Linked DNA regions of Asticcacaulis excentricus CB 48. The protein of the gene in region 2 binds, or shares a complex with, the protein of the main gene of each other region. Links are inferred from orthologs where the notes say so. Each region holds a gene or a part of one and is shown on either strand. Other genes may lie near its edges. The genes, in order: ASTEX_RS13375 and dnaG.

The links.
Region 1: the proteins of dnaG (region 2) and ASTEX_RS13375 are in contact, whole or in part, in a crystal structure (PDB 2R6A), measured with the Geobacillus stearothermophilus proteins. The link is inferred for Asticcacaulis excentricus CB 48 from one-to-one orthologs. Residues at the interface, in WP_049624496.1 of Geobacillus stearothermophilus: Lys456, Leu457, Leu458, Pro459, Ala460, Asn463, Ala464, Leu467, Leu535, Leu536, Ile537, Ala538, Gln544, Glu545, Asp548, Tyr549, His552; in WP_033016901.1 of Geobacillus stearothermophilus: Ser13, Glu15, Ala16, Gln18, Glu91, Leu92, Asp94, Ala95, Val96, Pro97, Thr98, Ala99, Ala100, Asn101, Tyr104, Tyr105, Ile108.

The regions. Positions count from the first base shown.
Region 1 is NC_014817.1:354,724-369,364, forward strand. What follows is about bases 4,203-7,088. They hold ASTEX_RS13375 (replicative DNA helicase), read right to left. Parts: upstream 6,441-7,088; coding sequence 4,965-6,440; downstream 4,203-4,964. Other genes in these bases: radA (DNA repair protein RadA), read right to left, coding at 4,203-4,559; ASTEX_RS13380 (hypothetical protein), read right to left, coding at 6,546-6,911; ASTEX_RS13385 (S41 family peptidase), read right to left, coding at 6,911-7,088. In the rest of the region: ASTEX_RS13350 (aminotransferase class III-fold pyridoxal phosphate-dependent enzyme), read right to left, coding at 1-51; ASTEX_RS13355 (SDR family NAD(P)-dependent oxidoreductase), read right to left, coding at 123-860; purF (amidophosphoribosyltransferase), read right to left, coding at 881-2,377; ASTEX_RS13365 (CvpA family protein), read right to left, coding at 2,494-2,991; more of radA, read right to left, coding at 3,186-4,202; more of ASTEX_RS13385, read right to left, coding at 7,089-8,551; ASTEX_RS13390 (TonB-dependent receptor plug domain-containing protein), read right to left, coding at 8,665-11,061; ASTEX_RS13400 (DUF1697 domain-containing protein), read left to right, coding at 11,603-12,139; ASTEX_RS13405 (MBL fold metallo-hydrolase), read right to left, coding at 12,140-13,450; ASTEX_RS13410 (class I SAM-dependent methyltransferase), read right to left, coding at 13,447-14,139; ASTEX_RS13415 (dicarboxylate/amino acid:cation symporter), read left to right, coding at 14,423-14,641. UniProt on the Escherichia coli protein: The main replicative DNA helicase, it participates in initiation and elongation during chromosome replication. Travels ahead of the DNA replisome, separating dsDNA into templates for DNA synthesis.
Region 2 is NC_014816.1:2,540,899-2,555,635, reverse strand. The notes cover bases 1-2,982. They hold dnaG (DNA primase), read right to left. Parts: upstream 2,450-2,982; coding sequence 551-2,449; downstream 1-550. Other genes in these bases: ASTEX_RS11605 (aspartyl protease family protein), read right to left, coding at 2,499-2,982; rpoD (RNA polymerase sigma factor RpoD), read right to left, coding at 1-445. Also shown: more of ASTEX_RS11605, read right to left, coding at 2,983-3,413; ASTEX_RS11600 (glycoside hydrolase family 5 protein), read right to left, coding at 3,891-5,069; ASTEX_RS11595 (hypothetical protein), read left to right, coding at 5,385-6,932; ASTEX_RS11590 (hypothetical protein), read right to left, coding at 6,960-7,280; ASTEX_RS11585 (hypothetical protein), read right to left, coding at 7,616-7,915; ASTEX_RS11575 (porin family protein), read right to left, coding at 8,735-9,265; ASTEX_RS11570 (TetR/AcrR family transcriptional regulator), read right to left, coding at 9,483-10,133; ASTEX_RS11565 (patatin-like phospholipase family protein), read left to right, coding at 10,286-11,446; ASTEX_RS11560 (MipA/OmpV family protein), read left to right, coding at 11,496-12,296; ASTEX_RS11555 (family 43 glycosylhydrolase), read right to left, coding at 12,570-14,177; ASTEX_RS11550 (IS1380 family transposase), read left to right, coding at 14,334-14,737. UniProt on the Escherichia coli protein: RNA polymerase that catalyzes the synthesis of short RNA molecules used as primers for DNA polymerase during DNA replication.

The DNA.
Region 1 (14,641 bases), on a different replicon or contig from region 2:
GCTGCCGGGTTTTGGGAAGGTGAGGTCGGGAGTGAGCGAGGCCTGGGTCATGAGTTTATTTGACCCAAATCCCGCAAAAAGTGAACCTGAAACCTTTGTTTTTCTAGAAAAATCTTGGTGGGTTATGCGTCTTTGGAATGAGCCCATTCCCGGAAGTGGATCGTCTCCAGCGCCGGCACGCGATCGGCGCTCGCCAGTTCGACCATCAGCGGGATGATCTCTTCGGGCCGCGGCAGGGTTTCAGGGTCTTCACCTGGAAACGCCTCGGCGCGCATCCGCGTGCGCATAGCCCCCGGATTGACAAGTGCGCAGCGGATAGAGGTTACTTCCATTTCGTCGGCCCAGGTGCGCACCAGCGCCTCCATCCCGGCTTTCGAGGCGGCATAGGCTCCCCAGAAGGCGCGAGCGTTTGAGGCGGCCCCCGACGAAACGAAGATGGCGCGCGCTGCATCCGACAGCTTCATCACCGGCTCAAGCTGACGGATCAAGCGGTAGGTGGCGTTGAGATTCAGAGTGATAACGCGATTGAAGTCCTTGGGCTCATAATGGGAAACGGGGGTGAGCGACCCTAACGTCGCCGCCGCATGGACGAAGATGTCAAGCTTCTTGAACCGCTCATAGATAGCCCCGCCAATGCGCTCTAGTGCCGCCCCGTCGGCGAGATCGAAGGGAATCAGGGTGGCGTGACGACCGGTTTCGGCAAAGATTTGATCATCCAGATCTTCGAGCGCGCCTGTTGTGCGGGCACAGGCGATAACGTGCGCGCCGGATCGCGCCAGGCCCAGCGCGGTCGCCCGGCCTATGCCGCGCGACGCGCCGGTGATCAGGGCGATACGCCCCTGAAAAAGGGTATCCGTCATCGCCCCGTCCTTCTTATTTTTTAGTGTGTATTGGCCAGAAGCGATAATTGCTGACCGCTGGCTTCGGCTTCGGCGGCGATCTCCTTGTCCGTCAGACGGGTGGGGTAGTCGCCGGTGAAATAGTGGTCGGTATATTGCGGCTGATCGTTGTTGCGACCGTCGTGGCCCATCGCCTTGTACAGCCCATCGACCGAGAGGAAGCCGAGGCTATCACATTCCAGCATCTGACGCATTTCCTCGATGGAATGTTGTGCCGCCAATAGTTTGGCGCGGTCGGGCATGTCGATGCCGTAATAGTCGGGCCACAGGATGGGTGGAGAGGCCGAACGCAGATGAACCTCCTTGGCGCCGGCAGCGCGCACCATCCGAACAATCTTCACCGAAGTGGTGCCGCGCACAATGGAATCGTCAATCAGGATGACTTTCTTGCCTTCCAGTACGACGCGGTTGGGGGAATGCTTCTTGCGCACCCCCAGATCACGGATGTTCTGGGTCGGCTGGATGAAGGTGCGTCCGACATAGTGGTTGCGGATGATACCCAGTTCGAACGGCAAGCCTGATTCCTCGGAAAAGCCCAGCGACGCCGGCACACCGGAATCCGGTACCGGCACGACGATATCGGCATCGGCGGGGTGCTCAATGGCTAGCTGGCGCCCCATCGCCTTGCGCACTTCGTAGATTGACTTGCCATTCACTACAGAATCTGGTCGGGCGAAATAGACGTATTCGAAGAGACAGGGACGGGCGGCCTTGCGCTCAAACGGCTTGAACGATTTTAGACCGTCCTCGTCGATTTGCACCACTTCGCCGTGTTCGACATCGCGCACGAAAACCGCGCCGATCATGTCCAGCGCGCAGGTCTCCGAAGCCAGAACATAGGCGTGGCCCAGTTTGCCGATCACCAGCGGGCGGATGCCCAGCGGGTCGCGCGCCCCGATCATGCCCTTGCGCGTAATAGCGACCAGCGCATAGCCGCCTTCGATATCGCGCAGGGTGTCGATGAAGCGGTCGATGATCTTGATGCTGCGCGAGCGCGCGATCAGGTGCAAAATGACTTCTGAGTCCGAGGTGGACTGGAAGATCGCGCCTTCAGCAACCAGCTTCGTGCGCAGGAACATGAAGTTGGTCAGGTTACCATTGTGCGCAATGGCGATGCCGCCCGAATCGAGATCGGCGAACATGGGCTGCACGTTCCGCAGATGCGATCCGCCGGCGGTGGAGTAGCGCGTATGCCCGATGGAGGCGTGGCCTTGTAGGCGCTTGATCAGGTCGGCATCGGTGAATACGTCGCTGACCAGACCGTGCGAGCGTTCGGTGTAAAAGCGGCGGCCGTCGCACGAGGCGATACCGCAGGCCTCCTGTCCGCGGTGTTGCAGGGCGTGCAACCCCAGCGCGGTGACTGCCGAAGCGTCCTCCATGCCGTAGATGCCGAACACGCCGCATTCAAGGCGCAGGCTGTCGTCGTCGGGATCGCGTGAGACGAAGCTATCCGACAGTTCCGAGGGCGAGGTCAGCATGGCGATACCTTTGTGGCCGGTTACGGCCTGACGCGAGACAGGGGAGGAGCTGCCTCCATATAGTCGGTATAAGGAGAAATGGAAGCCCCGGTGACGTCCCGCAGTCCCATATCACCCTATTGGTTGGGCGACGCCACGCTGTCGGCATATTTCGCCCAGGACGGCGCGACCGACACAATGGCCTTGGCGCACTGTACGCTCAAAGGATAGACCTTGGCTTCGGTGAACCAGTCGGGCTTTCCTTTAGGCAGTACGACTGAAAAAAGCAAATGGATAAAGCCCAGAATAGCCAGGGCCCGCAATACGCCAAAGGCCACTCCAAGGGTGCGGTCGGCATAGCCCATCATCTGCTGCTTGTTAACCTTCTCCGACAGTGAATTGCCGAGCGCCCGGATGCCAAAATAAGCAGAGATAAACACCACAATGATCACCGCCAGCGCGAACATCTCACCCAGATGGAAGGTCGATTGCAACCACGGCGCCAACCAGATGGCGATCAGTATGGCGAGAATGAAGGACGCTGTGCCGACGATTTCGCGCGTCGCGCCGCGTGTAAAACCGGACAGGCAGGAAAACAGTAATATGCCCAGAAAGATCAGATCGTAGCCTTGCATGTGCGTCCCCTCACAATGGCTTTAAACCCGTACCGGCGTTACCGGAGATTATTACCCATTCTGGCCTTTTTTATAAAAAAGCGATAGTCCTGTTTTAACCCTCATGCCGAAAAGTGGATGCCACCTTTTGGAAATACATGAGGCCTTACAAAAAATTAGAGTCATGCGTCGCCTCGACTGAGCCGACGAAGGCTCTAACTGTTGAGGTCGAAGGCGCTCATCGCATTGACCAGATGCGAGTAGGTTTTTACCTCGAACGGCGCATTTTCCTGAGCCGCGACGGGGGCAATGGCGTTGGAAAAGCCTAGTTTAAGGGCCTCCTTCATGCGCGCTTCCATGCGCGATACGCCGCGCAGCTCGCCCGACAGGCTGATTTCTCCGAAGATAACCGACGCCTTGGGCAGGGGTTGATCGAGCAGGGCGGAGACCAGCGCCATAGCTGCCGCAAGATCGGCGGCGGGTTCGTTTATCTTCAGCCCGCCGGCGACATTGAGATAGACGTCCTTGCCGCCGAAGCCCAAGCCGCAGCGTGATTCGAGCACGGCCAGTATCATGGCCAGACGTCCGGAGTCCCACCCCACCACGGCGCGGCGCGGCGTGCCTAATGCCGACGGGGCCACGAGCGCCTGAATTTCGACCAGCACCGGACGCGAACCTTCGATCCCTGCGAACACCGCCGACCCCGATGAGCGCTCGTCATTGTCGCCGAGAAACAGGGCCGAGGGGTTGGGCACTTCGCGCAAACCGCCGTCGCCCATTTCAAACACGCCGATCTCATCGGTGGCCCCGAAACGGTTTTTGGAGCCGCGTAGGATGCGGAACGGATAGCCGCGCTCACCCTCAAACGATAACACGGCATCGACCATGTGTTCGACGACGCGCGGCCCGGCGATCTGGCCTTCCTTAGTGACGTGCCCGACAAGGATCATGGCGATGCGGTTCTTTTTGGCCAGTCTCACCAGTTCCCCGGCGCAGGCCCGTACCTGCGATACCGAGCCCTGTGCGGCGTCGATGGCGTCCGACCACAGGGTCTGGATGGAATCGATGATGACGAGGTCGTAGGTATCGCGTTTCAACGCATCGAGAATGGTGCGCAGCGAGGTTTCAGCGGCCAGATCGACACGGGCCTTGCTGACCCCCATGCGTGAGGCGCGCCCGCGAACCTGCTCAACGGCTTCTTCGCCCGAAATATAGGCGACCTTGAGCCCGCGCAGCGCCGCATGGGCAGTGACCTGCAACAACAGGGTCGATTTGCCGACGCCCGGATCGCCAGCCAGCAGGATGGCCGAGCCCGGGACAATGCCGCCGCCGCACACACGGTCGAATTCCTCGATACCGGTCACCATGCGCTGCGGCGCCTCGTCGGGCGCATCAAGAGTTTCAAAGTTGAGCTTTGAAAGCCTTGAGATTTTCGAAGGCGAGGTTTCAGGTCTCAGACTGCCAGGCGGTGCGGAAGAGGTCTCTTGCACGAGCGTGTTCCAGCTCAGGCACCCCGAACACTGACCCGCCCATTTGGTGTGGGTCATCCCGCAGGACTGACAGACAAAGACGGCCTGAGCCTTGGACATGATTCGCTCGCGTAAAGGGTTTTATGCTGCGCAACCGATAGCTTGAGCGGTTGCAAAAATCCAGAACAAATTGTGAACTTGCGTGCTGGGAAATATTCGCCACAGAGGCACACAGATCGCCTCAGCGTGTGGCTGGTAACATGAATTTCAACCCACAGATTATATAGATTACACAGTTTGCGTCGTTTCAATCGGGCGCCCAAAGCGGTGAAGGCTAGATGGCCCGAAGCGTCAATCTGTGAAATCTGTGATTCCTAAATACCTGTGTGACCATCTATGGACAAAATCAACACTCCGCTACGCCTTGCTACTTCACCGGCCCTGACGCGCCAGCTTTGCCCCGCTCTCAGATAGCGAAGCGATAGAGCAAGAAAATCGGCAGATTGGCTGGCTAGTTACCCCACTCTACTCGTAGGTGCTGTACCGGTCCTGCCGCGCCAGATTGCCAAACCGCGTTACGTTTTCGTCGAACGACAGGCGTACCGTTCCGATGGGACCGTGACGCTGCTTGCCGATGATGACTTCGGCCGTGCCGCGCAGCTTGTCCATATCTTCCTGCCATTGCAGGTGCTCAGGCGTACCTTCCTTGGGTTCGGCGCGGCCCAGATAATAGCTTTCGCGATAGACGAACATGACGATGTCGGCGTCCTGTTCGATCGAGCCGGATTCGCGCAGGTCCGACAGTTGCGGGCGCTTGTCGTCGCGGCTTTCGACTTGACGCGAGAGCTGCGACAGGGCGATGACCGGCACCTGAAGCTCCTTGGCCAGCGACTTCAAACCCATAGTGATGGTCGAAATTTCCTGCACGCGGTTCATATTGCTGTCGCCCGTGGTGACCAGTTGCAGGTAGTCAACCACGATAAGGTCGAGGCCGGCCGTGCGTTTCAGGCGACGGGCGCGGGCGGTCAACTTGGCAAGGCTGAGACCGCCGGTATCGTCAATATACAGCGGATAGGAGGCGATCTCCATGGCCGCGTCCTTGAGCCGTCCGAATTCCACAGCGTCAATTTCCCCCTTGCGGAGACGGTCGGAGGAAACGCCGGAGGCATCGGCCAGAAGACGGGTCGCGAGCTGATCTGCCGACATTTCGAGCGAGTAGAACGCGACCACGCCGCCATCGACTGTCTTGCGCGTGCCGTCGGGTTGAATCTCGAAGCGGAATTTCTTGGCCACGTTCATGGCGATATTGGTGGCCAGGGCCGTCTTCCCCATCGAGGGGCGCCCGGCTAGGATCAGCAGGTCCGACTTGTGCAGGCCACCGATTTGCCGGTCGAGGTCGTCCAGGCGGGTGGCCAGCCCGGACAAGCCGCCGTCGCGGTGGAAGGCTTCTTCGGCATTGGAAATGGCCCCCGTCACGGCTTCGGAGAAGGTCTTGAAGCCGGTCGAAGAAGTGCCCTTTTCGGCCATCTCATAAAGTTGAGCTTCAGCGCGCTCGATCTGCTCGCGGCCATTGCCTTCCTGCGTAGCCGAGCGGGCGATTTCGCCGCCGAGACGGATTAGGTCGCGGCGCAGCGCCAGATCATAGATGACGCGCGCATAGTCCGAGGCATTTGCCGAAGGCGGGGCACGATCGACCAGATCGGCCAGGTAGCGAATACCCCCCAGATCATTGAAGGCCTGATCGGTCTTGAACTTGTCGAGCAGCACGATGGGCTCAGCAAGATGCCCGATGCGGATCTGCTCTTCGATGGTGGCAAATAGCTTCTGGTGGAATGGCTCGTAAAAATGCCGGGCGCTCAGGCCATCATACAGGCGCTCATAGGCCCCATTGTCGAACATCAGCGTTCCGAGCAGCGCCTGTTCGGCTTCGAGATTGTGGGGCAAGGCCTGTGGCGTGTCGGCCGAAACGGGCAGGGAGGCGTCGAGCAGGTTCGTGTTCATAGGGCTGTTTAAGCAGGTCGGGGACGGGCTGTCGCTGGCCCTATGCGGCGCAACGCCGACTGTCCACTTAACTCCGATTCACAGCCTGTGAATAACGGGGATAAATTAATGTTGCACCGGGCGGCAGGTGACATCTTTTAGCTCGGTTTCGGCGCCTGTGTCGTGCCGCACGGCCAGACACTTACCGTCCTTTATCACCACGTCAAAGATCGCGGGCAGGGCGGTGGAATGGGTTTCCAGCGGCCCCAGAGGCGGCGGCAGGACGCTTAGCATGGTCGGTTGACTGGCGGCAGAGGGGCCGAACTCGATGTGGGCCCGGCCAATGACCGGGGCCAGGGCAGACTTGAGGCGGCTGACGGTTTGCGGATCGCTTAAATCGACACTGGCCGGTACGGCTTTTCCGGCGGCCATCGTCTGACAGCCCACCAGCCCCAGCGCGCACAGCAGACCGGCAGGTACAAGGCGGCGCATCAGCGCCCCCCCGGCAGGGTCATGTCGCGGTTTACGTCCATAATCCATTTGGGCGGTACGATGGCCGGGCCTGAGCCGCCGCCGACAGGGCCCGCTGATTGCACCGCCGAACTAGCGGCTGCGAAAGCGGTGGCCGAGGCCGGACACGAACTGGTACGACGATAACTGAGCGCCGTGCTGACCAGCCCTTCGGTCGCAAGTCCCAGGTCCTTGCTCAGATCATCGCTAGCGACGCAGCCGGGCAGTTTGACTCCCGTTGTGGAAGAGGTGTTGTTCGGCACGAAACCGTCGGCATAGTCTCCGAAGCCCAGATCGTTCACGCCTTGAAACTGAATAGTGTAGTAGGTCTCTCCGCAATTGTCCTGTGGGTAGAAGCCATAGGGTTTGCCGCAGGTCTTGCCGCCGATCAGGACGACTTCGACGCCGACGCCGCGCAGGCCGTTGATCACCGCTTCTGAGGCGCTGCACGTGTCTTCGGTGGCCAGCACATAGACCCGCGACAGGTTAAGCGTCGGCAAAGATGTCCCCGCCATGACGGTGAACCCCAGACCCTGATTATAGAAGGGGATGGGGTTATTGGCCTGACCCGTTACGGGATTGGTGTTGCCGGCGGCCGCGTTGAATTTCAGGGTTTCAAAGGTGCGGTTAGCTGTGCGCGCATTGCCGGCTATCATGTAGCTGAGCTGCGACGCCACGGCCAGCAGACCACCGCCATTATAGCGCAGATCGAGGATCAGGTCATTGACCCCGGCGGTCTGCATGTCGCGCATGGCCGAAACGATTTCGGTTTCGCTGGAATAGGGGCTGAAGGTGTTGAACAGGATATAGCCGATCTTCGACGTGCCATCCGTCAGCACGCTCGTTTTATTGACCGGCTTGGGGCTAACATTGGCCGATGTCAGAGTGACGGTCTTTGTCGAACCATCGACCAGGCGCAGCCCGAAGGTCGTGGAGGTGCCCGTTGCGCTTGGAAAAAGCCCCGCATTCAGCGCATTGACGCCGGCCTGCGTATTGTCATTGACGAGGTCGATGCCGTTGACCGTCAGGATGCGCGCGCCGCGCGGCACCACACTCGCGGCGGGCGAGCCCGGTTCAGTATAGACAACACGGAAATCGCGTGGCGTCGTGGTCGAGTAGGCCGTCAGTTCCATGCCGTAGCTGGCGGTCGCGGCGGCATTGCGGCGCGCCAGGTACTCTGTTGTCGGCTCGCTGAAATGGAAGTTGTCCTTATCCTTACCCGACGTCGTTTTGTTAAAGGTCTTGAGGCCCGCAAAATACTGCGTTCGCGTGCCGCCCGTCGCGGGATCGGTGTCAATGACTTCGGTATTCCAAAGATAGGTTTCGCGTGTCCAGGAGCGCAGCCAGTTCTTTTCATCCAGCGATGTACCGGCCTTGTCCGGGAAGCGGTTGCCTTCGATATCGACACCAGTGCGCACGGTTTCGCACTTGTCTTTGAAGGTACTGGCGGCCTGAAACACGCCGCTGACCCAGCCCGTGACACCCCCGCCGGTGCCTCCGCCGCCGGTTGATCCCGTCGCCGTCGAACTGCCTCCGCCACCTCCGCCGCCACAGGACGTGAGGGCTGCCGCGGCAACTGTCAGTACAAACATACGGGTGAAGGTCATCAGGCGTTTGGTCATGGCGCGATGATGCCACGAACTTATCAGACCGCAAGTCCCTCTTTTTAGGCAGGAAGGCACGAAAAAAACCCCGCAGATCGCTCTGCGGGGTTTGGAGAGGCGACGGTTTTCGCTTACCAGTTGTGCGTTACGCGCGCATAGAGGTAGCGCCCGTTGAAGCCGAAAGGCGAGAAGCGCGTAAAGGCCAGCGCGCCCTGCGATCCTTGCAGCGAAGCGAGGGTCTTGTCCGGATAGACGTCGAGGACATTGTCCGCGCCGAAGGTGACCGAGGTCTTGTCGGTCAGCTTGTAGCTGGCCGACAGGTCGAGCAGGGTCTTTTCGCCAGTGTGGATATCGCTGGGGAAGGTCGCCGCCGCGTCGATCACATCGCCATAATAGGTGGCGCGGCCATTGACGCTCCACTTGCCGCCCTTCCAGTCCACCGTGGCGCTGCCCTTGTTCTCAGGCGTCGAGTTGGTGAGGATGTACTGACGGATGCGGGCGAACAGCACCGGCGGGTTTTGCAGGCTCGACACCGTATTGGCGCCCGGCAGGCGAGTAATTTCGGTATTGCCGGTGTTCCAGGCGAGGTTGAAGTTGAAGCGCCCATAATGATCGGTTGGCAGGCGATAATTGACCACCACATCAATACCGGTCGTTTCGCTGTCCACGCCATTGGTGAAGAAGCGGGCTGCCGTCACGCCATAGGGCTTCAGTAAGGCGGTGATTTCCGACGTTCCCGACAGGTTTTCCGTCAGGACGATGCGGTTATCAATATTGATGCGGTAGGCATCAAGCGTCAGCTCGAACGGGCCCTTGCGATAGACGAAGCCGGCCGCATAGTTGGTGGACTCTTCTGCCTCCAGCGCCGGGGCGCCGAGCGCTTTGGCCACCGCAGACGAGGCCGGGAAGGTGCCGGTTTCAACCACTACGCCGCCCGACACGACCGACGCCGTCGAGGTGAAATACTGCTGTTGCAGGGACGGCGCACGGAAGCCCGTGGACACCGAGCCGCGCAGGGCCAGATTATCGGTAAGTTCATAACGCAGCGACAGCTTGCCCGACAGGTTGTCGCCAAAGTCAGAATATTTTTCGGCGCGGGCGGCAAAGTCGAAGCTCAGCTGCGGCACAACCGTGGCGCTCAGTTCGGCATAGAGGCCGAAATTGTCGCGGTTGACATCGACCGCATTCGACGGCTGGAACCCAATAAAGCCTTGCGCCCCGGCGGTGGCCGACGTGATGGGGCCCAATGCCCAGGACTGCTGTTCCCCAGCCTTGATTTCATAGTTTTCGTGACGGCCTTCAACGCCCAACGCGAAGGTCAGGGGGCTATAGAAGCCAATCGGGAACTGACGGCTGATGTCTGCATTGAGCACCAGTTGGTCATAGATGACCTTGCCGTCATAGAAGCTGGTCTTGGAGGCGGTGCCGTAAGAGGCGTTAACCGAATTGAGCGTGTTGTATTCCAGCTCATTGCGGCCCCAGTTGACCGAATAGTCGGACGTCCAGTCGCCCCACTGACCGCGCGTGCCAAAGGTCGCGGAATAGTTGTTCGACTTGACATTGATCAGCGGTAGGAAGCCGTTGGGATAGATGGCCGCGACATTGCCGCTGTTGCCCGTTTGACGGAAGAAGGCCGCGCTTTCGGACTCGAGGCTCTGAACCCCGCCGAAGCCATAAAGCTTCCAGCCGTTTTGCAGCGGCTTGGCGGCATTGGCGAACAGGGCGAGGCTTTCCTGTTCCGGATCGCCGTAGCGACCGGTGACGCGGTTGGGCGTGACGCGCGGATCGGTATCGGCGCGGTTGGTCGCCTCGCGGTTACGGTATTCGCCCGATACGGTCAGGAAGCCGTCTTCGCCGAGCGGCAGGCCGACCCAGCCGGCGACATTATAGGTACGGCCGTCGTTTTCCTTGCGCGATGAGCGGGCGGCCTCGACCTCGGTATTGTACTGGCCGTAACTGGCCGACACGCTGCCGCCCGAACGGGCTTCGCGCAGACGCAGATTGACGACGCCAGCAATGGCGTCCGAGCCGTATTGCGCCGAGGCACCATCGCGCAGAATTTCGACCGTGCTGAGCGCCGAGGTCGGGATGGCGTTCAGGTCAGCCGGGGCCGAGCCGCGACCGGCAGAGCCATTGGTGTTGACCTGCGCCGAGGTGTGGCGGCGCTTGCCGTTCAACAGGACCAGCGTCTGGTCCGGGCTGAGGCCACGCAGAGAGGCCGGGCGCACACTGTCGGTGCCGTCTACCGCGGCCGGGCGCGGGAAGGTGAGGGATGGGGCGACGCGCGACAGGGCCTGCGCCAGTTCGGTCGAGCCTTGCGCATCCAGCGCATCCTTACGGATCACATCGACGGGGGCGAGTGTGTCAAGGCGCGAACGGGGCTGTGTGCGGCTGCCGGTTACGACCACTTCGGTGACATCGCTTTCCGCCGAGGCGTCCTGAGCGAATGCGGGCACGGAGACGAAGGTAAGGGCCGTCGTCGCTGTCAGTGCGGCGGCGAGTGTGCGATGCGAGGCACGGATGGACATTGGGAATACTCCTGAACAGATCATGGCTTGAACTGCGCCATATCTTGGTGCGGCATAGACCCGTTTAAAGGGATCAACAGCGGCATATGTTCTAAGGGCGACGATTAGTTTTCCTAATTTATGACGGTTATGGTTATAAATTAAGTTATATAAATCAGTAATTTAATTTGAGTTTGTGTGAAGATTAATAAACGGAATGAGGGTTTGTGTTCAAATTTAAAATAAAATAAGTAGGAATATAGTGGCAAATATGCGACGCCGCTAAGGCCTGACGCGCTCCATGGGTACGCGTTTAAATGTCAGACATTGCGTCTAAAGAGAGGGTGGTGCGGCTAGAGGGACTCGAACCCCCACGCTTTTGGCGCCAGAACCTAAACCTGGTGCGTCTACCAATTCCGCCATAGCCGCGCTGGGTCTCCTTTAGACATATCTGCTCGCTTTGGCTAGGGGGCGCGATGCAATTGCTATCTGTGTGCGGAAAAACCTGTGGCTAATCGCCCATCCGCGTCTTATCATGGGCTTAAGGCAAAAGGAGCCGGGCTTGACGATCTATGTGGCGTTGCTGCGCGGGGTGAATGTCGGCGGCACCAACAGGTTGCCAATGAAAAACTGGCGCGAAAGTCTTGAGACGCAGGGCTTTGCGAAGGTACGCACCTATATCCAGAGCGGTAATGCCGTGTTTGAAAGCGATAAGGCCGCCGAAAGTCTCCCCGACCTTATCACCGCTGACATAGGGGCGCGCTTTGGGTTTACGCCCGTCTGCCACGTGCTTAGCCTAGATCAGGTCCGCGCCGCGCGTCAGGCTTGCACCTTCGTTCCAGAGGGGGAGGGTGCCCACAAACAAGTGCATCTGATGTTTCTCAAGGGCGGGATAAAGGCCTATGACCCAGATGGGCTCGCAGCGCTGGCCACGCAGGGCGAGCAGTTCCACATGGGTAAGGGTGTCTTTTATCTCTATACGCCGCAAGGCTTTGGCAAGTCGGTGGTGGCCGAGAAGCTGCCGCGCTTCCTCAAGGCCGAGATGACGGCCCGCAATCTGAGGACCGTCGATTCGTTGATCGAACTGGCGCTCGGCTGATTATCCGGTAGGCGGCGGGGCGCAGACCAGATAGTTCAGGCTGAAATCCACCGTCGGCATGTGGAGGTTGGGTGTGCGTTCGAACAGGGCCAGACTGAGGAGCTGGTTCCAGTTCGACCGCCCCGACAGGCCCTTGATAAACAGCTTGCGATCCAAATGAATGTTCAGGGCATGGCCTTCGGCCCGGTGGTCGCGCAGGGTGAAACGTCCGATAATGTCATCCGATGGTAACCCATCGGCATCCACGCTCAGGCGTTCGTGCAGGATGAAGGTGACGGTCTGACCGATGACCACGCCGCCTTGCGACATGCGGGCGCTGTAGCGGGCATAGGCCTCCGCAAACAGGGCGTCGAGCGCATCCGCATCCACGTCACGGTCGTCGAAATCGTCGTGCGGATAGGTATCGGAGGCATGAGCCGTAACGGCTTCGGCCTTGCTTCGGGGCAGGGGGCTAAGGGGCTGACTGAGCGTCAGATCGCTGAGGTTCAGACAAAAACCGCCCTCGATGTCAAAGGCTTGTGCGCGCTCCTTAAGCCGCTCGCGCAGGGCCTGAAAGTCCGGCTGAGCCACCCAGCGGTTGAGGGGCGCAAAGCGTCCCGGCAGGATGTAGGTGCCGCCAGCTGGTATATAAACGCGCGGTTGAAGTACGTCGATAATGGCTGAAAACTTGTCGAGGGAACGGGCGATCACGGCAGCCTGTTCGGAAGGACGATCAAGATTGACAAAATGCTGTGGATAGCCGCTGGCGGCCCCGGTCATCAGGCACGCGACGTCCAGCGTGCCGTAGGTGTGGTCTATGTAGTCGCGCACCGTGCGGTAGTTATCGAGCGAGAGCGGGTTATCAACCTGATTGAATAGGGTCAGGCCGTCGCCGTGAACGATAATCGACGTATCGAGATCGTAGTCAATCTGATCCTCAAGGCCCCCGCTATTGCTGGTCATCTGAGGCACGATGCTCAGCGACAGACCGTTGAAGTCAAACCGCGTCTGACCGGCCAGTTCGATCACCCGTGCGGCCCCCAGCCTGAGAAGGCGATTTTTCAGCGTCTTGCTTATGAAATCTTTTATAATAAAGGGCTTATCGAGCACACCTGAGGCCCGGAGCAGGGCCGGGTCGAAGTGATCGGCGTGGATGTGCGAAATGTAGACGGCGTCTGCCGTGCGCATGAAAGCATAGAGGGCATCGGGGTCATATTCCGGGAAACTGTGCCAGCCGCCTTCATTGGCGACCCCCGCCCACGGGTCGCACAGCAGGCGCGTGCCGCCCGCTTCGATCATCATGAACGAATTGTTCAGGTGGGTGATCTTCACAGCGGCTTTCGTCCTATGGCGAACATGGAGGTCGCGCGGCCTCTGAGCCAGTCTGGCGCCAGACGATTATCGCCGCGAAACGGCAACAGATAACGCGCCTTCCAAAAGCGGCTTTTCCCGCGGTAGTACCAGTCCGGCTTGCACCTTAATCCCGGATAGACCTGAACGTCTACAAAACCGGCCAGCTTCAGAACAGAGGCGAGACTGAGCGGGGTATAGGGTTTGACGTGGGTCGGGTCGTTATAGAAATTCCGAAAATCCTGCTGGAAATTGGGTGTGGAAATGACCACCGCGCCACCGGGGCGCAGAAGGCGCAAGGCCTCCGAAAGGAACAGGCCGGGGTCGCGCAAATGTTCGATCACCGCAAGAGACAAAAACAGGTCAAGGCTTTGCGCCTCCAGCGGAAACGCGTCACTTTCGAAATTCAGCGTGTCGATATCGTAACCCTGATAAGCGAAGCCCCGCGCGGCGGCACCGCTTTCCAGATAGCGGTCGCCGCATCCGGCATCGACGACACGCCCGGTGAAAGGCTGCATCACCTCAGCATAGCCGCTGAGGCGGCTGAGGGTTTCCAGCGTGCGCCATTCCCGTTCGCCCTGCGCGGTGCGATCAGGCCCGGCCGTCTGACGCAGCAGGGCGTTGCGCCGGTCGAAATAGCGGCTTTTCAGGGCGTGGGCGGCATCTGACATCGCCCGAATCCGCCGCCGATTCTGATCGGAGAGCAAGCCTGCGGCTATCCTGACGATGTTCTCATGCGCCTGATTTTAGGACCGGCTTCTTGGGCGGTTATAGGATTCGTTGAGCGGACCCCTTGCTAATACGCCGCACATGGGTAGTGTCAGGTGCAATTAAGTGCTTTAAAAAAGGTATGACGTACTTTTCGGATAAAAAAGCGCGTTAAACCAAAAAATTGAGAGCGCGGTTTCGATCCATTCTGAACGAAGCCATGTTCTGATTTAACCGGAGCCCTCCGTGAAAAACAAGTTTGCCCTCTTTATTATCGCGGCCATGGTGCTGGGTGTGGCCACCGGATGGGCCAGCAACCAATATCTCGATGCGGCGCAACTCGAACAGGCCATTTCGATCTATAGCCTGCTAACCAAGGTCTTTCTGCTGCTGATCAAGATGATCATCGCGCCCCTGGTCCTGTTCACCCTGGTGGCGGGGATCGGCCATATGGAGGATGCGGCC
Region 2 (14,737 bases):
ATTCACACAGGCCACGGATCATGGTGTCGCGACCGGCTTCGATGCGCTTGGCGATTGCGATTTCGCCTTCGCGCGACAAAAGCTCCACCGAGCCCATTTCGCGCAGGTACATGCGTACAGGGTCATCGGTGCGGTCATAAGCCGAGGTCTTCTCGGCAACGACCACGCCGCCGGTTTCCTCGCGGACGGCGATTTCGCCACCTTCGGTCGCTTCCTCTTCGGAATCGACGACATTCACGCCCATCTCCGTGAGCATGGCTAGCGTGTCTTCGATCTGCTCCGAAGTAAACTCTTCGGACGGCAGAACCTTGTTCAGCTCGTCCATCGTGACGTAGCCGCGGGCCTTCGCATTCTTGATGAATTTCTTGACGCCGGCATCGGTCAGGTCGAGAAGGGGGCCGTCGGAGGGCGTATCGGCTTCGGGTTTGTCCGTCGCTGTGCTCATCTATCTCTCCGCCCATGACGCAACCGCCATGAGACCTTGGAACCAGATGCGGCATTTTTGCCGCACCAAACCTATATTTACGAAGAAGATCAACGAAGTCTTAACCTAGACGTCGCTTTCCGCTTCAAAAATTTGTCCGCTTTTCAAGGCTTTGCGCAGACTGTCGCGTTCCTGCTTGGTCCGTGCGAAAATTTCAGCATCAAATTCTGCCGAAGCGTCGTCACGGGCCGCCTTTAACGCACGATCCAAGGCCGTCAAACGCGCGAACGCATTGAACGCTTTGATCCAGCCGGCCTGCGCATCTGCGAGAGTCTTGTCCTGTGCGAGGATTGGCGAGGCCGATCTGAGGGCCGCCTTTTGTATCTCGCTCAACAATGCGCCGAAACCTTGATTTTGCAGATGGCGGTTCACAGCGCCTGAGTCAAGGGGGCTTGTGGAAAAACTTAAAGACACCAGAGCGCGAACGAGGGCGTCGAGCGCCGGGTCGCCAAGCCCATAGGATTCCAGCGCTTCCATATGATCAAACATCCAGTCGGGATGATCGAGCAGACCCTGCGCCAGCGCCGCCGCCATCGGATCGAGGGCTTTCGATAGGGCGCGCGCGGCCATTTGACCTTCTGGGGTGGCAATGGTTGGCGGCTCGATCAGGCGGCCTTGCGCGTCTCGGTACGCAAAGCGTCCGCGCCCTTGCGCACTTTGAAATCGCGGCTGCAAATTCTGTGGCTGACGCTGGAACAGGGCGTCGTAGCGTGCCATCAGGTCCTGCCGGTAGGAGTCAGCCAGGTCCTTGTCTTCGATCTGCGCCGCCAGTGCCCGCAGGCGCTTGCGCAGGCCGGCCTTGCGCTCGGGTGTGTCGAGCGGCTCTAGCTCCCTCTCCCGCTTAAAGAGCACCTCGACGAAGGGCTGGGTCTCGCTGAGAGATTCGCGCAAGGCCAGAGCGCCTTTTTCACGCAGCACATCGTCCGGGTCCTTGCCGCCGGTAATCAGGCAGACCTTGAATGACTTGCCAGGCTTGAGTTTCGGCAGGGCACGGTCGAGCGCCCGATTGGCAGCACGCATCCCCGCCTTGTCACCGTCGAAGCACAAGGTGGGCTCCGGATGACGACGCCATAAAATGTCGATCTGCTCCTCGGTCAGCGCGGTACCCAAGGGTGCGACGGCGGCTATTTGTGCCCGCTGACACGCCAGCACGTCCATGTACCCTTCGACCACGACGAGTTCCGGCCCGGTCTGGCTTGAGCCTAAGATTTTCAATGCCTTGGGTAGGCCGTACAGCAGCGAACCCTTGTGGAACAGCGGGGTTTCCGGCCCGTTGAGATATTTGGCTTTTTCGTCGGGATCGAGCGCGCGTCCACCGAACGAGACGATTTTTGAGCGGGCGTCCTCAATGGGAAACATCAGGCGGTTGCGGAAACGGTCGTAGGGGGCCTTGCCCTCGATTTCGATCAGCAGCCCGCATTCGACCAGTTCGGAAACCTTGGCACCTTTTTGCACCAGCGCGTCTTTCAGCGCCGTCTGCTCTTTCGGGGCGTAGCCCAGACCAAAATGTGCCACGTCCTGATCAGACAGGCCGCGCTTTTTCAGATAGTCACGCGCAGCCTTTGCCCCTGGGGTATTGTCGTGCAGACGCGCAGCGAACCATCGGGCCGCCAGTTCCATCCAGTCGTTCAGCGATTGTCGCTTTTGCTCGGCCTGCGCCGCCTGCGGCGTTTGCACCGGCAGGGCCATGCCCGCTTCGCTGGCCAGCCGTTCGACCGCTTCGACAAAGCTCAGACGCTCTGTCTCCTGAAGGAAGGAGATGATGTCGCCGTGCTTTCCGGAAGAGAAATCATGGAAAAATCCCTTCTCGTCGTTGACGTAGAAGGAGGGTGTTTTTTCCTTGGAAAAGGGCGACAGGCCGACCCATTCGCGGCCGTTGCGGCGCAGCTTGACCGCCTTGCCGATGACCTCAGATGGCCGCAAGCGGGATTTTAATTCTTCCAGAAACCGATCGTCGAAGCGCACGGTTTACATATACGCCTTGCGCCCGGAAAGGAAAGAGAGGTGACTTTGCTCACGCCGAGAAAAGTGGTTCCACCTTGTCAAAATAACGGTTGGGTTTAACGAGTAGACCCTCTTTGGCGAAGATGTGATTAAAGCGGCCGATAGCGCCCATGCCGATAATGCCGTCATCCAGACCGAAACCGCGCGTGCCTTCAGGGTCCAACAAGGTCACGGGGGCGCCCTTTATCGGGAACCCGCCTATGTCGAGAGAGTCCGCGTGGACATAACGCGACTTGGTGGTGTCGCCGTGTATACCCTTGACAGTCTGCTCCCGAGGATTGGCATAGCGGTCCCAGAGCTTGTTCTTTTTTACAAAACTGGGATGCAGAGTAAGGGCTGGAGGAGCGCCTGTATCGAGCAGGCAATTGGCCTTTATGCCGTCAATCAGGATGTCGACATAGATTTTTTCGCCCGCACCCTGCTGCTCGCGTCGGCTGGGCCAGGGTTGATATCCGGTGGTGTCTATCGTTTCGCTGCCGGACTGGAACCGAATGCGTGAGGACTCAAAATCGAGCTGGCTCGTCACCCCTGTCAGAAAACCCGCAGCCAGAAGGCCCTCGTAATCACGGTTTTCGAGCATCTCCAGTCCGCCCAAGGCCATCGCCTTGACGCGGAAGCTCTCGCCGAAGACCACATCTTTTGCCTCGTAGATCTGGGTGTAATCGCTGCCCCCAAGGCCTAAGGTGCGCATACTCTCAACACGGCGCAGGGCCAGTTTGCGGGCCAGGGACGGGCGGATGAAACTTATGGATGCACCCGTATCTATGAAAAAGTAGAATGGACCTTGGTTGTTGATGGTGAGGCTGGTCATTATCCGCCGCGATCGGGTCACGGCGATCGGTACTGAAATCTCGTTTGCCTGCGCAGAAGATGCGGCGAGCGCAAGACCCGACAGTCCTGCCAGACACTGACGTTTGGTAATCATTTTCCCTCCCCCCGGTATTGCCCCGGTTGCATTAACGCATCCCACGCCTCTAAGCGGGTGTCAACGGACCTGTAAGGCGTGCTGGGTCGGGGATGGCCGCCCAAATCATCGCCCGATCTATGCGCGCCCGCTGCAGATCAGACCTTCGCGTACTCAGCTTGTCGAACCCATTACGGTAAAGATGGACAACCGTTATCACGCATCATGTCTCCACAACGCGCCCCGTGAGGCTATTCACTCGCCTGTGGCGCCTTTTGTGCGCTTGAGTCTGAGCCGCATAACCCGCTCAGGGCGGTTTTTTAGAACCGGATGCCAGCCGATCTACGCAAGGCCGTGCTCTATGTCAGTCTCGGCCCCCCTTGCTGTCTTCGCGTCCGTTCTGAGAGCTCTTACGCGTAAGTTTGGGCGTCAACACTGGCGAACAGGCCTGATCTTCTGGCTGATTTACCCGAAAGCTCTGGTTCCTGACGGTCTCGGCTACTTCGCCATCTTGCTTTTGATAATCTCCATCAAAGGGCTGTCCATCGGCACCTTGTCGCCTTTGCCCTGTTCGCGCAGATAATAGACCTGGCCGGCTGGGTAGGCGGGGGGAATCTCGTAATCCATGGCTTCCCAGACGTCCTCGCGGAAGCTGTAGAACGCCCAGTGTGCGCCGTGACTGTTCAGGGTATCGATGACGTCGCCGAGATAGGCGCCGCAATCGGTCCACACGCGCACGCAGCCGAACTCGCCTGCGACCATGCGATTGGCGGGCACGCCATTGACCCTCGCCCAGTCGAACGGTTTGGCCAGAAAGTCCTGCATCGCCGCCTTGTCGAAGGTCAGGGTCTTTTCGCCCCAGGTGACCTCGGAGCCCGGGTAAGGCCGTTGTGGCTTGCGCTTTATCTGTGGCGTACTGGTGATGTTCCAAGGCTCGTACATATGGAAAGCGTAGAGAACCTTGTCGTCGCTCAAGGGCGTCCAGTAGCTGAAGCTCCACGCATTGGCATACCAGCCGCCATCGACCATGATCGGCGTGGTGGGGTCGACCTCGCGCACCGCTTTGATCAGGTGCTCGTAAAGCCCCGGCAGGTCATGGGTCGTACCCTTGTGTTTTTGGTACCAGGCGATGCGCACCTCAGGCGCGGCGTGTTCGTCCAGGCCCATGCCTTTTTCGGGGGTCGGCTCATTGAGCAGGTTATAGCCGGCGATCGCCGGATGGTCTTTCACGGCGGCGGCGAGATCGCGCCAGAAGGCGGCTGACTGATCCCAGTATTTGCGGTCGTTCCAAAGACGATCATCTGGCGTGTTGGCGTTGTGCTGGACCCACCTGTCACCGGGCAGGGAGAGAGGGGTGAGGACGACCTTGATGCCGGCGGCGTCCGCCGCATCCAGAGTCTTTTTGAGAAGCGCCAGATCTGACGCGGGTATGGCTTTGTAGTCGTCGGCATTACCGATCAGGAAGTCGCGGTCTTCGCCTTTCCATTTCGAGAAGGTGAGGCGTACCCAGGTCGCACCGATGGCCTTCAGCGCACGGAAATAGGCTTCGTCGGGCGCCTTCTCATTGAAGCTGTTGCCGCCGTGGCGCGGGGTGTCCCAGAAGCTGATGTCGGCGGCCATAACCGGCGCGGCCATAAGAAGCGCGGCGGTGCAAAGGCCTGTAAGCAATGAACGCACCCGGGCTCTCCTAGAATGTGTCACCGGCATTTCTCACTTGAACACCCTTCGGCTGATGGGTGAGACGATAGTCTTTAACCGTACCGTCGTGAAGGCGAAACGATGGTGCAGAGGCCTGTCTTCGCAGCGCCTCGATGAACGCAACGATGTCGATCCTATAGCGCACAAAGCTGTCCCACGCCGTTTAATCGGTATGCACTGTTCATTGCAAACCGACTTCACAGGCGATTGACTGTTTGATATTATGGCAAAAAAATGAGTCAGAGCCCTGTGACATGTGGGTGTCTGCGATCGATACAGGTTTCGGGGGAAATCATGACAAATAACCGCATCAAGCGCGTTCTCGCGTGGGCCCTTCTCGCATTGGGGCTGTCGACCCTTGCGGCCATGCCGGCGCAAGCGGAAACCTGGATAAAGGCGGAGTCTGAGAACTTCACCGTCTATAGCTCTGCCCCGGAAAAGACGACACGCGGCTATGTAAAAAAGCTCGAAGTCTTTCGTAACCTGACCAATCTTCTCCTTGGCAGCGGCGATGCCGGACCCAAGGTTCGGTTTGAGATCTATTTGCTTAAAAACAGGGATGACATCCAGGTCGTAAGGCCTAGCTTTTCCAATAATGTCGCGGGCGTTTATTTCAACTGTGGCGAAGGAACGAGCGCCTACGGCACGGCCCCTGGGGACGGCGCCAGTGAGGGCAATGTCGATCAAAGCTTAATTATTCTGTTCCATGAATACAGCCACTACATCATGTTCCAGCATGCTCGCTCCTACTACCCGGCGTGGTATATCGAGGGGTTTGCCGAGTATATGTCCACGGCATATCCTGCCAAAGGGAAGATCACGGTCGGTGAGCCCTCCGTTATTCGTGGCTGGACGCTCGCCGAAGACCGCTGGATAGGTTTTGAGAAAATACTCAATCCCAGTTTTGGCTTTGCCGGCGATAAGTCGAACAGGGATTGGGATGTCGAGCGTTTCTACGCTCAGTCGTGGCTCCTGACCCACTACATGCTCAGCGATCCAAAGCGCGCCCGCGACCTGAACACCTATTTCGCTCAGGTTGGCAATGGCGCTGACCCGATTGCCAGTTTCGAAGAGAGCACGGGCATCAAGGTTAATCAGTTGTCGTCGATCCTGAAGCGGTATCGTGCGAGTATGTCGTACTTAAGCATTCCGATACCTGACTATCCCGAAAACAAGATTCAGGTGACGAAGCTTAATCCGGCCACAAGCGCCTACCTTCTTGACCGTTCGCTTCTTACGACCTGCATGCAAGCTGAACAGGGCAAGGCGGTTTTGGCGCGCCTGGAGAAATTGAAGGGCGATTTTGCCGGCGACATCGCGTATCAGTCTGCGCTCGCACGCGCTCACCTGCTTTTTGGCAAGGCGGAAGACGCTGAGGCCATTATCGGTCCCATCGTCCAAAAGAATCCGGAAGATTTTGAAGCTAACTATCTCATGGGGCGCGTCTATTATCAGATGGGGCAGGCAGCGAGCGGACAAGACCGAACCGACTACACCGATGCCGCTCGCAGTTTTTTCATGAACGCTTATCAGATCAACAAGCTGAATGCCCCCAATCTGTATTTCTTTTCGCAGAGTTATGAGGCCCAGCCCGACTATCCGAATACCAATGCTCTAAACGCCGCCAATGGCGCACATGTCCTCGCACCAAGCGTGCGTGAATACGCGGTCTATGCCGCATATGTGAACCTCGCCAAGGATAAGCGTCCAGAAGCCATTGCCTTGCTCACCCCCTTCGTCAGCAATCCTCACGACCGTGAGTCTGCACAACGGTTTCAGAAGGCCATCGACGCTATCAAGGAGGGAAAGTCTGCGCACGAGGTCATGTCCACTCTGAACTAGGTCGTAAACTCATAAATTCACATGCTATTAGGACCACGGTTCGGCAGGTTTGCCACTGATGGTCACGACGGCGGTGTCGAAGTGCTGAAGGTAGATTTGCAGCGCCCCATTATGAACGATGGTGTGTAGGCCGTAGCCGTCACCATCATGGTCGTAAGTAATGTGGAGCACGTCACCTGGTTTCAAAACGTAGCGGTCCGGATACATCTCGACATCGACGATCAAATCTTCGTCCAGTTTATTCTCGAATATCTGAAGCTGCTTTTTCACACCTGCGATCCCGACCTTCGCTTCGGCAACTGTGTAAGGGGTTTTCCTCGAACGAAAAAGCTGATTCAGCGTCGGCATGCGCCGACATGATCTTGCCGACTTCGGCAGGCTATTAGCTATGGTTGACTTCTCCATCTTGCGGTGGATCAACCTTCGCGCATAGAGGGCTCAATTTCAAAGACAGGCAACGGTGGCGCATTAGCGCTTTACACGCCAGCTGAGGTTGTTGACGCCCGACCTGCGTCTCCGGTGCGCCCTCGCCATACAAGGCTGGGGCCGACGCCTATGGCTGGCGTATCGTTATTGACCCGTTATACCACGTGTGTGCTGTCTACTTATAATCTTGATAGCGCCATACAGACCTGAACTTCTTCCAAGTGCCCGGTGAGATTTTTCCTGTCTCTGTTTCTAATTTAGCATTCTTCAAAAACAGGATAGCCGCCGGCCTTGCCGAATCCCATCCCGGGTGGGTTTTCAATTACGACTGCGCAACGCTTCATCCTGCCGTTCGTGTTGACCTCGCAGGCGACGACAGCGTCCGCGTCCACCTTTGCAGCCTTCGCCTCCGGTGGGAGGTAAGGCTTTGGGAATCGGTAGCGCTTTACGTCCTCCTGCGTGTAGAAAACAGCATTCGGAGGAATGTCGGGAGGCAATGGCGGTTCAGAGCCCACCGTTGCAACCGCCGCTAAAAAAAGAATGTCAGTGATAGCCATGATCCGTCCCCCGTCAAAACTCGCATAAACGGGATAGCAGGCCGAACATGGCCTTCCACGCATTTCCCATTTGGACGCCATAAACGCGCCTGCATGACCTGATGGTAGCGGTTAACTGTACGGTTGTGAAGACGAATGGCCAGAGCGGTGACTACGTGCCCCCTTAGTCTGGGGTTAACAGGTGCGTTTTGGCTCGATTGAAATCGAAACCCTGCCCTTAAGGAGATCCAGTACCTTGAGAAAGGCGCTGAGGGTTGGCTCCTCAGAAAGGGCCGCGTCTTCGTCCGAAAGACCCAAGGCGATCGCTGCCTCGTTTGCGGCAGAGCAATTTTCCGCAATCCCACCGTCTTCAAAGACAGCGGTCAAATAAGCTAGCGCCATCTCCACGTCGCTGAGAAAGGCGGATGTGACAAATGTGTTGAGTTTCGCCAGAAAATGACCCCTTGGGGGTCGAAATTTTCATTTCATATTGCCCCTCGTTTTTGTGATGGACCCGTTACACGAGAAGGGTAGACTTGGGTCAATCCGTGGCGAACATGCAGGGTCAAGCTTAGGTGAAAATCAACAGGGTGTGGCTTCGCGTGTCTTGGGGTTAGGTCAGGTGTGGTAAGCAAAATCTATTACAAAACAATGCCTTGCGCCACACCCGCTGCACCTTTTTGCCGGCACCGTGAATTAGGCGGGCTAGACTTGCTGGGAGGCTCTTACGTGCGCCAAGATTTATCGTAACGGCGTTGTTTTGCCCCTCCTGCAAACGACATTGGCTTGTAGCCGAGGATGCATTTACAGGTGGCATCCTCGGTGTGTCTGCCCTTGCTGTCAGAATTTTCTTACATAAGAGAGCTGGTAGATTTCGCCTTTGAGGTCGTTGCCGAAATCGTAGTGGGTGGCGTCCAGCCGCACACCGTTACTGCCGGCACCCGGGAAATAGCGAAAACCGAGGCCATAAGCGGGGCCGTCTGCGGACTCCTTAATTGACGTTCGGTTCACTGGAAGTGAGGTCTTCGACCACAAATAGCCGGCGCGGGCGAAAATATCGAACTGCTCGCCAATGGGGAAGGTGTAGAGGGCATAGGCACCCGCGGTATAGTCGAGTTTGGCTTTTAGCTTAACGCCATCTAGATCGACTTCTTTGTCGGTCATACCTACATTTGCATCCGTTTCCACAGCGAAGTGGGGCGTCAGATTATAACCAAAGCCAAGTGTTACGGCTTCAAAAGTCTCGTCGTTCACCTTTGCACCGCCAACACCAATTCGTCCGTAGGCGCGGCTGTCGGTTTGGGCGTGAGCTGCAGACGCCGCCACAGCCATAAAAAGTCCGACCAAGGGAAGATAAGAGAATTTACGCATTTAGACCTCCTTTTAAAAAAGAACGATACCGTATCGTATAATTTAGTGCCGATAAGGGGTCAAGCGGCTTTCTCGCGGGCGTGAGTGGAACAAAGTTTTACGCGGGCGGTAGCCAGGTCATTTCATCTGTAATCTTTGGATAATTCGAATGCTGGTCAGTTTGATGCAATAGCTACAATTGGAAGCCTGATGGGCCGCGCGCGGCCCGTGACCCGGGCTATGGGCGTATGCCCCTTAGAAACAGTGACCACGCCGTTTCAAAGTAGGCGGCTCTTTCCGTGGAGTCTCGGAGGCCCGCATCTCCAACGAGTCCATTAAGAAGAGGCCACCCCGTTATCATGCTTGAGAGTACTCGAGCCAGACTGGCAACATCAATATCAGACCGAACAGAGCCTTGCTGTTGCGCAAGTTTAAGGAGTTCGAGATTTTTCCCCTCGACAGGGAGACGCATTCTCTGAACCGTGGACAACACTAAATCCGGGAAGTGACGACTCGCGTCAATCAGGACGCGGTAAATCGCGAGGCCATCTGCTGTCGAGGTCATTTCTAGAAGGACTTCGCAGCGTGCACGCAGCAACTCTAAAGGATCCGTGTTTGCGCTGAGGGACTCGGGACCTCGCCACATCCCGGCCGTCATGTCTTCGAGAACCGCAAGGAACAGAGCTTCTTTTGACTCGTATCGTCGATAGATGGTGACCTTTCCAATACCCGCCAAAGCGGAGATGCGCTCGACGGATGCGCCCTCATACCCGTCATTAATAAAGGTCGATTTTGCCGTCTGAAGGATAAGCTGATTTAACGCCTCAACGTCAATTGCCGCCGGGCGCCCCTGGCGTCGCTGCGTGCCGAGCTTATTATGTGTTCTCAATTCAATGTCCTCTTGATGCGATTATCTGCACTTTAGCGTTTCCTTCTTGACAAATACAGGCAGGTAAAAATAATAAACGAAACCGTTTCGTATTGTTAATGGGTTGGTCGCGCTCCACGATCTCCCTGAAGCCCGTTTTTGGGGAGACGAAATTGAAAATCTCAGTCGTCGTGGCGGTCGGCCTCGTGCTCTTGTGTGGCTGCGCAGGTCCTCATAGGGAGACCTTTGACGCAGCCCAGGCGGCGCTCGCGCAACCCGCGGGATTTAGTAATATCCGCGTTTCGCCCCAGGACGCAGGATTAGCAGCAAGGTTGGAAAATGATCTGCGTAACGGGTTGCGGACCAATCCAAGCGCCGAAATCTCCATTCTCTCTCTGTCGGGTGGCGGTGCTGATGGTGCATTTGGCATAGGCGTCCTGACTGGCTGGTCGGAAAGGGGAGACCGACCGCAGTTCAGTGTCGTTACCGGCGTGTCCACAGGCGCTCTGATTGCGCCCTTTGCGTATCTGGGCTCCAGTTACGACGCTCAGTTGAAAGAGGCCTATCTGGGTGAAGGGGCCTCGAACCTGCTGAAGTCAAAGGGGTTGGGCGCTTTTTTCAGCCCCGGCGCTTACAGCTCTGAGGGTCTCAAAGCGCGGGTAGCCAAATATGTCAGTATCCAGATGGTCGAGGACATAGCGGATGAAAACAGCAAAGGCCGACGCCTTCAAATCGGGACAACCAATCTCGATTCGCAGACGGGTGTAATCTGGGATCTCGGTGCCATTGCGTCGCAGGGGGTGGCCCAGGGGCCAGCAGGGAAAGTCCGCGCCCGTGATCTGATTCGCGAAATTTTGGTGGCTTCGGCCAGTATCCCTGGGGCCTTCGCGCCCGCGTTTATCCCGGCATCCTTTGCGCAAGACGGCGCGTCCCATGTGCTGCAAGAAATGCACGCGGACGGGAGCGTGACCATGCCCCTGTTTATTTTACCGGAGTCGATGCTGACATGGCAGGTACCGCCCGATGTCGCTCTGAACGCGCGGCTTTATGTTCTCATCAATGGTAATATCAATCCACGCTTTACCTTCACGAAGTATGGCGCGGTCGATATCATCACGAGGAGCATCGACACCCTGGCTCGGGCCCAGGCGCGCGCAACCTTGTTTGGGATACAGGCCTTCTCCACTCGCAACGGATTCAAGGTATCTGTCGCCTCTCTGCCAGATGATTTTACTGGAGGCGGCCTGATGGCTTTCGACTCGAACAGCATGAAGCGTGTGTATGACAAGGGCTACAGCCTTGCTCTTAGCGGAATCGTTTTTCAAGACAAATAGACTGTTTGCGCCGAGTTCGGTGCCTCGTTCTTCTCTCGGGACCTTTGCGATGCGGAAACTACTCGCCATTTCTATCGCCGTCACCGCGCCGCTCGCAGGCGAAGTCAGAGCTCAGGCGCAACCATTTAAACCGGTCGGGCCGCAGTCGAAGTGGACAATAGATCTCGGCGGTGGCGCGGTATATGGCTTCAGTCCTAACGGTGGTAACCCAGACAAAGTGAATGCGATCCCTTGGGCCTCTTTTAACTACAGAGGCAGGGTTTACGGCGATCCCTTAAGTGGACTAGGCTACAATGTCGTTCTTCGAGACCGTATGATTGCTGGCGTACAGGTTCGGCCACATTACGGCGGGAAGTCTAATCAATTGCCGGGACTTGAGGTGCCCGGATTAGCGGCTGACCTCGGCGCTTATGCTTTCTATAGAATTGGGGATAAGATATCCGTCGGCGGTCGCTTTACCCAAGACATCAGCAATGTCTATGGAGGAAACGGTCTCTTTCTATCAGCCGCTCGCCAGGACATAACGCGCATCGGAATGTTACAGACCACACTCTATGCCCGATACGGTGATAGAAAAAGCAACCAGGCGTATTACGGTGTAGATAACAGCGAAGCGGCGACAACGGGCCTGCATCCATACCGATTGGGGGCAGGGCTTCAGAGCGTCGGCGCGGCGGTGCTTTGGGCTGTGCCCGTCCGGAAGAGGTTCGTCCTAGTTACCTTCGTAAATGCTGACCAGGCTCTTGGAGATGTGGCGGACAGTCCGCTTTTGCAAACAGGGAAAAAGGTCGCGTCGAGTTATCGTGCCGGCGTGCTCCTCATCAGGCGTTTTGGGTCAGGAGAGCACTAGTCTATGGGCCCGCGCTTTCTCCCCCGTGACGGGGTCCGGATGGGAGCATGTGAGCGGCGCCAAGGAACTTTGACGGTGCACCAACGACACTAGGCATGCGCACGGGAGGCGCTAGCCTCGGCCCTGATTCGATCGCAACTCTTGTTACACTCCCAAGCCCAACGCAATGAAGAATCGTCTGCAGGTTCAATAACCGTCAGCTTGTGGGCAGCCCGTTGTCAACCGATCACGCCGCTCCTGATGCTATAAATGTGCTTTCTGAATTGAGCGCATTCAGGTGATGGCGTTGTAGCTAAAGTCTTTCGCTTTTACGCTTCCTGTCCCGGTGCAGTAAATCCCCGGTTTCAGGCTGAGAAAGCCACCGAACACATTGTGGTGCATCCCGGAAACCTCCATGCGCGTCGGGTGGCGCGTCCAGTTCTGACCGCCGTCCACCGAAGAGTGCCAGGTCACGACATTAGCTTCATTGGTCAGGCGCAGGCGCACTGTGCGGCTCTTCAGCCTCTGGCGGTTCCACGCCTGATCTTCGGCATATTGCCAGGTGCGCGTGCGTTCGCCGTCAAAGCCGATGCCGACGAAGGCCTTGTGATTATAGAACAGCAATAGCCCCGCCTCGGCCTCACCCTCCAGTTCCAGCGTCACCTCGATGCGGTAGGACTGGTCCCCGACGCCACAGGTCAGGGGCGCGCTGTTGGCGGGCGAGGTGCCACGCCCGGCGATGCGCAGGCTGCGGTTTTCCCGCTTCACGCGCGTCATCTCGTCCGGCTTGGGGTCGTGAAAGGCCCACTGCACGCCAAAGCGGTCCTGACTGAAGTCATCCGACAGCGCAAAGCCCGCCGTGCCTGTCTTGCCGCCCTTGGGCTTGGGCAGGGGCTTCGACAGATCGCCGCCCTTGGCACGGAACCAGCCGTCCTTCGTCCATTCTATCGGCTCCAGCAGGGTCTGACGGCCCAGCGTGCGGTAGCCGTTTTCGTAGGCGTGATAGACCATCCACCAGTCGCCGGCAGGCCCTTCGACCAGTGTGGCGTGACCGCGCGACCACCACGGTTCGGCGTCGCTTTGCGTGCGGACCAGCGGATTATGCGGGCAATGGGTCCACGGCCCATGAATGGATTTTGAACGCGCGGCAATGACCATGTGCCCGGTCACGGGACCGGCCGTGCCGCCCACCGCCGTGATCAAGTAAAAATAATCGCCGCGCCGCAGCAGCTTGGGGCCTTCGGGGGCAAAGTTTTCCGTCACCCAGTCGTCGGGATAGGTCCACGGCTGATAGGCGGGCTCCAGATCGCCATCGGTGGCCAGACCGTCATCGGTTAAGCGGATTTTGCGGATACCGTTGACGAACAGATAGCGCTTGCCGTCTTCGCCAACCATGTGGCCGGGGTCGATGCAGCCCTTGATTTTGAGATCGACCGGCTCGCTCCACGGGCCTTCGATGCGGTCCGCCCAGATGGCGTAGATCGACCATTCACCGCCGTCGGGGGCGGCGGGGATATAGATGAAATAGCGGTCGCCGTGCTTGCACAGGTCCACGGCCCAGATGGTGCCCAGCGGCTTCGACAGGGCCGGGCCTATGGGCGCCCAGTTCACCAGATCGGTCGAATGCCACAGGATCAGGCCCGGATAGGCATAGAAGGACGAAAACGTCATATAGTAGTTTGCGCCGTCCTTTAGCAGGGTCGGGTCGGGGTGGTCTCCGGCGATGATCGGATTGAGATAGGTGCCATTGCCCAGATCGGCCTTACGCTGACCCTCGATGCCTTTGCCCCAGCGCGGTTTGACGGCGGGCGCGGCGGTGGCGGGCAGGGCGACGCTGGCGGGGAGTGTGGCCGCTGTGGCCAGGCAGGCAGCAAACAGGTGTCGGCGGGAGGTGATAGTCATAGGTGCCATCCAAGGAGCTATAGACCCTAGCCCTAACCCGCCTAAATCACGGTGGCGGCAAAAAGGTGCAGCGGGTGTAGCGTAAAGCGTTGTTTTGGAATAGATTCTGGTTACCACACCGAACTTAAACCAAAGACCGCCAAGGCCACACCCGCCATGGACCAAGATACCGATCTTCCGTTCGATTTGCCAAGCGTTTCGCGCAAGAAAATCACGGCTGCCTTTGATGGCGGACGCATCAGTTCGGATGGCGGTGTCATGCTGTTGTCTGCGGTTGAGCGCCGGATCGGGATCATTGATCGGCTTTGGCGGCTGATACCGGATCGACGCAACCCCTTCCTGGTAACCCATTCCCTTGCCTCCATTCTCAAGATCCGCATCTTCGCCATCGCCTGTGGCTATGAAGATGGCAACGATCTGGCTTTCCTGCGCACCGATCCGGCCTTCAAGCTTGCGTGCGGACGCCTGCCCGAAGGCGGCAAGGACCTGTGCTCACAACCGACCTTGTCGCGCCTTGAGAATGCGCCGGACCTGCGTAGCTCGATCAAGCTGACCTACGG